Regions from separate parts of the Lactobacillus crispatus genome, predicted to be linked through region 1. Evidence: predicted binding sites of a transcription regulator. Region 1 holds the regulator's gene; the other holds the start of a gene.
The links. Region 1 encodes HrcA, which represses chaperone genes, less so after heat shock. Its sites were predicted from a motif close to TTAGCACTCNNNNNNNNNGAGTGCTAA; they were not measured.

Region 1 (3,217 bases):
CTTCAATGCATTGTCAAATGGTACCTTAGTCTTTTCTACCAAGTCAGCAGTTAATTCATCAAACTTAGCACGAGTTAAATCTGCTTCAAGGTGTAATGGACCAGCTTCGCCAGCAGAAATGAATGGAAGTGAGATATGAGTACTTGATACACCTGACAAGTCCTTCTTTGCTTTTTCTGCAGCATCCTTTAAGCGTTGCATTGCCATCTTGTCCTTCGACAAATCAACACCATTTTCATCCTTAAAGTTCTTAATTAACCAATCCATGATACGGTGATCAAAGTCATCACCACCAAGATGAGTATCACCATTAGTTGACAATACTTGAAAGACACCATCACCTAATTGCAATACAGAAACATCAAAAGTACCACCACCAAGGTCGTATACTAAGACTTTTTCATCTTGGTCTTTATTTAAACCGAAGGCTAATGCTGAAGCAGTTGGTTCGTTAATAATTCTTTGCACATTCAAACCAGCAATCTTACCAGCGTCCTTAGTAGCTTGGCGTTGAGCATCATTGAAGTAAGCAGGAACAGTAATAACAGCATCCTTAACTTCTTCACCCAAGTAATCTTCTGAGAATTTCTTAATATATTGTAAAATAAATGCTGAAATTTCTTGTGGTGTATATTCCTTATCACCAACTTTAACCTTATAATCAGCTTCACCCATGTGACGCTTAATTGAAACAATGGTATTAGGGTTGGTAATAGCTTGACGCTTTGCTACCTCACCGACTTGAATTTCACCATCTTTAAATGCAACTACTGAAGGAGTAGTCCGGTTACCTTCTGGATTAGTGATAATCTTTGGTTCTTTACCTTCAAGAACTGCAACTGCTGAGTTAGTAGTCCCAAGGTCAATCCCAATAACTTTTGACATATATTAGCTTCCTCTCTTATTGAGCAACTACAACCATTGCTGGTCTTAGTGTTCTATCCTTATATTGATATCCTTTTTGTAAAACCTGAACAACGTGATCTTTTTGATCATCATTCTCAGCTGCTACTGTTTGAACAGCTTGATGTAATGTCGGATCAAATTTAACGCCATCAGCCTCAATCTCAACTACACCGTGATCTTTCATTGCCTTCACAAGTGCATCCAGGGTCATTTTCACGCCCTTCTTTAACTGCTTAGACACATCATCATCGGCCTCAACGCTTAGGGCTCTTTCCAAATTGTCCATTGCTGGCAAAATGTCCTTCGCTAAGCTTTGAGATTCGTACTTAATTAATTGAGCACGTTCTTTAGTGTAGCGATTTTGCATATTTTGAATTTCTGCTTCACTACGCAAATACTTATCTTCAAGATCCTTGTTCTTATCTTTTAAATCAGCTAATTCTTTAGCTAATTTTTGATCTTGTTTATTTTTTTCTTGCTTCTTTTCTTCACCTTTATCGGCTTCTTTTTTAGCCTTAGGCTCAGAAGTCTTTTCTTTTTGCTCTAGATTTTTTTCACTTGGAAATTCTTCTTTACTCACGGCTAACCTCCTTTATTGAAACTTGCCGTAATAATCAAGCAACTTTTTAGCTAGTTCATTTCTAAAATATTCAAGCAACCCAATCATTTGTGAATATGGCATATTCGTTGGTCCAAGTAAAGCAATAGTTCCTTTACCATGGGAGCCAACGCTGTACTCAGCTGTCAGCAAACTATAATTTTTTAATAAATCATTGGGTAATTCAGATCCCAACTTTACCTTTACTGGATAATTTCCAGACTTTGGATCCACCTTTGCATCCATTAAATTAGTGAACAGATTATTATGATCAATCAACTCGTACAAAGAACGAATGTCATTTACATCATGTTCAGAAGTATTATTGAGCAAATTAATCTGTCCATCCACATACATCTGCTCACTAGCTGCATCTTTTACGACATCTTCAACTAAACTAAGCAATTCAGTCACATGTTCGCCGCCTAATTCGTTTTTAGCTAATTCACTTAGCAACGAAACGTTGATTTCATTTAGGCTCTTTCCGACTAACTGATCATTAATCATGCGGACAGCCTTTTCAATTTCTTCGCCGTGAATATTATGTGGCAAAGCATATACCTGATTTTGAATGTTACCATCACTTGTAACCAAAATTGCCATAATCTGTCGTTGAGACAGCGGTACAATTCTAAATCCTGTGACTCTAACATCATGACTCTCAGGTCCTTCCGCAAATGCGGTATAGTTAGTTAAATCTGACAGAATTCGTGCAGCTTCTTGTACAATTTCATTTACTTGATGAAAAGGTCGATCTAATTGACTTCCTATTGTATTATAAACAGACTCTGGTAATTGCAACGGCTCAACTAAATTATCAAGATAATAACGATAGCCCTCGCTTGAAGGAATTCGACCACTTGAAGAGTGAGTTTTTTCAATTAACCCCTGCTCTTCCAACACGGCCATTTCATTTCTAATCGTTGCACTTGAAACTTTAATTGGCAACTGCTTCATTACGGTCTTTGAACCTACTGGCTCATGACTTTGTGTAAAGTCTGTAATTATTGTTTTTAAAATAAGCTCTTGACGCTCGGTCAACATATTATATCGCCCTCACTTTTAGCACTCACATCTCTCAGGTGCTAACAGTTAATATGATACCAGAAATTAGCACTAAATCAAGTAGATTGCTAATTTTATTCAAAAAAATACGCACTTTTTTCAAAGTACGTAGCTTCTTAACCCTTTTGCTTAAAATAAGCCCTAATTTCTTGCTCATCTCGTTCAAGTTGCTCTTTCAGTTCAGGTAATCCGGCAAATTTTTTCTCACCTCTGGTATATTTATACCATTTGATCTTCATTGGCTTACCATAGATATCTTCATTAAAATCAAAAATATTAGATTCAATATATATCTTCTTGTCCTGATTAATGGTTACATTATAGCCAACGCTAGTCATGGAGTTATACCACTTACCATTTACTTTAGTCTTGGTAGCATAAACTCCAATTTTAGGAATCACCTTATGGTCTGCCCAAATCAAATTAGCTGTTGGATAGCCTAGCTTATGACCATTTCGTTTACCATGCCCAATGATACCACTCATTACATAATGGTGCCCCATTAATTCAGTGGCTAATTCCATCTGACCATCCTTAATTGCTTGACGAATTTCAGTTGAGCCAATTTTTCTACCGTTAAAAGTTTGCTTTGGCATCACTACAATATTAAAACGCCCTTTGGAAAATTGGGGTAAATTAGCCATATTT
Region 2 (3,217 bases), 750 kb from region 1:
TGCAGTTGGTTTTCTTCTTGCTTTTGAATATCACCAACAGGAATCCCTGTTTTTTCTTCTACGATCTTGTCCATGATCTTATCAGTAATAACAGGGGACTTGTCAGGATCTACCTTTTGATCTTTAACCTTTTCATATTTTTCAATTTGATCACGGTAGTAGGCTGCTTTTTCGTAATCTTCGTTTTTTAAGGCTTCTTCCTTCAATTGCTCTGCGGCATTAATTCTTTCTTGCATTTTATCCTTATCAATATAAGGAATGGTTAAGTTCATTCTAGAACCTGCTTCATCAAGAAGGTCAATAGCCTTGTCTGGTAAAAATCTATCTTGAATATAACGTGCTGAAAGTTTTGCGGCAGCTTCAATGGCTTCATAAGTGTAGTGAACATGGTGATAGTCTTCGTAGCGTTTTTGAATACCTTTTAAGATGCGAATTGTTTCGTCAATTGAAGGTTCTTTAACTTCAACTGGTTGAAAACGTCTAGCTAAAGCAGAGTCTTTTTCAATATCGCGGTATTCTTTGATGGTAGTAGCACCAACTAATTGCAATTCGCCACGAGCTAAAGCTGGCTTAATAATGTTACCGGCATCCATGCCACCTTCAGCATTACCGGCACCAACGATTTCGTGAATTTCATCAATAAAAAGAATGATATCGTCGTTTTGTTGTAATTCTTTAATTAATTGTTCCATTCTTTGTTCAAATTGACCACGAATACCGGTACCTTGAACAAGTGAAACAACATTTAATGAAATAATTCGTTTGTTCTGCAATTTTGCTGGTACTGATCCATCTACGATTTCTTGAGCTAAGCCTTCGACAACGGCAGTCTTACCAACACCTGCTTCACCGATTAAAACAGGGTTGTTCTTAGTTCTTCTATTTAAAATTTCGATAACCCGAGCAATCTCTTTATCACGACCGATTACTGGGTCAATTTTGCCTTTTTTAGCAAGGGCAGTTAAGTCTGTTCCGTATTGGTCAAGTAGGCTTCTGCCGTTTTGACCACCATTACCAGCGCCTCCCCCCATTTGCATTCTAGGGTCGTTATTTCTCATTTCATTATTATTGTTTGCGGCATTGTTGTTATTTCCGTTTAATGCGTTGAATAAATCATCAAAGTCGCCAAAAAATTCATTATTATTCATTTTTCCTTGATTTCCTTGTTGATTTTTTAATTCTTGATAACAGTGTTGACATAAATCTATTTCGCGGCTTTGGCCATTAACCTTAGTGAAAAGGTGAATAGAAGCGGGCCGCTCATGACAATTTTGGCAAAGCAAAATATAGTACCGCCTTTCTTTTCAACTGTACCAAAATTATATTATTAGCACTCTTTGTAGTCAAGTGCTAAGACTCAAACACTTATTTTTTGTAAGAAATGCTTTTGTTACCGCAAACAAAATATTAATATTTTTGAAAATTGAATATAAATAGTAGAATTAATAGTGGAAAAATTATAAAATTTTAAAAGAGTGGTGATATTTTTGGATTATCAGAAAATTCTAGATCAATTAGTCTCAGGTGAGATAAAAGAGTATAAAGTTGAGCCAAAAGATGCGTTTGATCTTCAAAAGACTATTAGAAATTATGGAAAAAGACAATATATTACCGGTAGGGCAGAAAGAGGCGGCGCGATTGTGTATACCGCTACGAATACCGATGAATAAATAATACGCGTGGTGCTAGTTAAATCATTCTAGACAATAAGCCAAATTATAAGCTAAAATTGCAATTTCCAACCGGCTTTGAAAGCCTATCAGACTACGTGCTCGATTGTTCTCGGCATTGTAATAGGTCAGAAGCGAAAAGTCGCTTTCAATTGTTCTGCGAATAGCCATCAATTGATGATCATTGTGCTTTTTAGCTCCTGTCATATTTTTACGATATGGTGTCCAAAGTTCATAACCCATTTGTTTTAGCTGTTGATGCAGTTCTTTGCCTAAATAGCCTTCGTCGCCAAGAAGATAGTAATTAGATGGATGTGCATTTTCCATCAGTTCAACTGTCTCCTTGGCATCATGAACTGATGCTTTTGTTACGACATAATCAAGAATGTAACCGTCATCGCTAACAATGGCATGAACTTTGAAACCATAGAAGTAAATTTTCTTGGTGGCCTTATAACCAATGTTGGCATAACCGCGAAAAATTTTAGCACGATAGTTGCGAATTGGTTGGCAAACAGGTACCGGAAAGCTGTCAATGATCAAGAAATGTCCATTCAGGTCAACCTTTTTATTCATTTCTTGCCGTATCTGATAAATCAATTGCAATAGCTGACGTGAACGCCGATTAAAACGTGAGTGTGATAAACAATTGAAACATTCACAGAATCTTCTTTGTGATTCAATTCCTGTCTTAGCTTGCCAGATAAGTAAAGCCAAAATCAGACTGTCCGTAGTTTTAATTTGATCAATATTTCGCCGATGAGTAAACTCAGCCGGTGCATACAAACGATACCAGTGCCGACAAATTATCACTAAATCTTTAAAACTAACTTGTAAATGGTGGCTAAAACGCTTAAGCTTAAGGCAGTTCAATCAGATCAGACTCTTTTCTATTATTACTATTTACAAGTCGAGTCTAACAAGATTGGACTTTTTTATTAACTAAAACGATTTAACTAGCACCACGCGTGTTATGATATAAAAGTGAAATGTAGGGGTAGTGTTTCTCTACTTGGATTTGACACAATAAATAATTAGGTTAAAAAGGAGATTGCTATAATGCTTTCAAAAAATAATTATAAAGAACGCTTACGCAAGATGGAGCCAAGAAGAGAACGGTTCTCAATTAGAAAATTCACGGTTGGTGCTGCTTCAGTATTAATTGGGTTTACAATTTTTGGCTTGAATAATACTCAAACAGTTAAGGCTGATACAACTGATAATACTAATACATCGACTGAAAAAGATGAGAATGCTACTACCAGTGATAATGTGGCGAGTGACATTCAAGTCAATGATCTGAAAGATAAGACTTCAGAAGTTAAGGCTAATAAAGCTGCAAAACAAAGTGAAACTGTTGCAGATCAATCGCAGACCACTACTGATGTTGCTAAGTCTGATAAGGACACGCAAAATGCTAATGATTTAGAAATCAGTAAGCCAGTACAACAAGAAAATGCTGCTGTTAAAGTTGCTAATGAAACTACAGTAGATCAAGCTAAGTCTAAGAGTGGAAATGTATTAAACGTACAAAAAGCACAAACTAA

Region 2: J6L97_RS08115 (ATP-dependent Clp protease ATP-binding subunit) is a predicted target of HrcA. The motif match lies at 1,328-1,354, and genes of this name have one in related genera.

The regions. Positions count from the first base shown of each region.
Region 1 is NZ_CP072197.1:917,228-920,444, reverse strand. It holds gene dnaK (molecular chaperone DnaK) at 1-885, opposite strand, end outside; gene grpE (nucleotide exchange factor GrpE) at 902-1,486, opposite strand; gene hrcA (heat-inducible transcriptional repressor HrcA) at 1,499-2,548, opposite strand; gene ribF (riboflavin biosynthesis protein RibF) at 2,686-3,217, opposite strand, start outside.
Region 2 is NZ_CP072197.1:1,669,040-1,672,256, reverse strand. It holds gene J6L97_RS08115 (ATP-dependent Clp protease ATP-binding subunit) at 1-1,283, opposite strand, end outside; gene J6L97_RS08110 (hypothetical protein) at 1,488-1,670, shown strand; gene J6L97_RS08105 (IS982 family transposase) at 1,695-2,543, opposite strand; gene J6L97_RS11120 (Rib/alpha-like domain-containing protein) at 2,730-3,217, shown strand, end outside.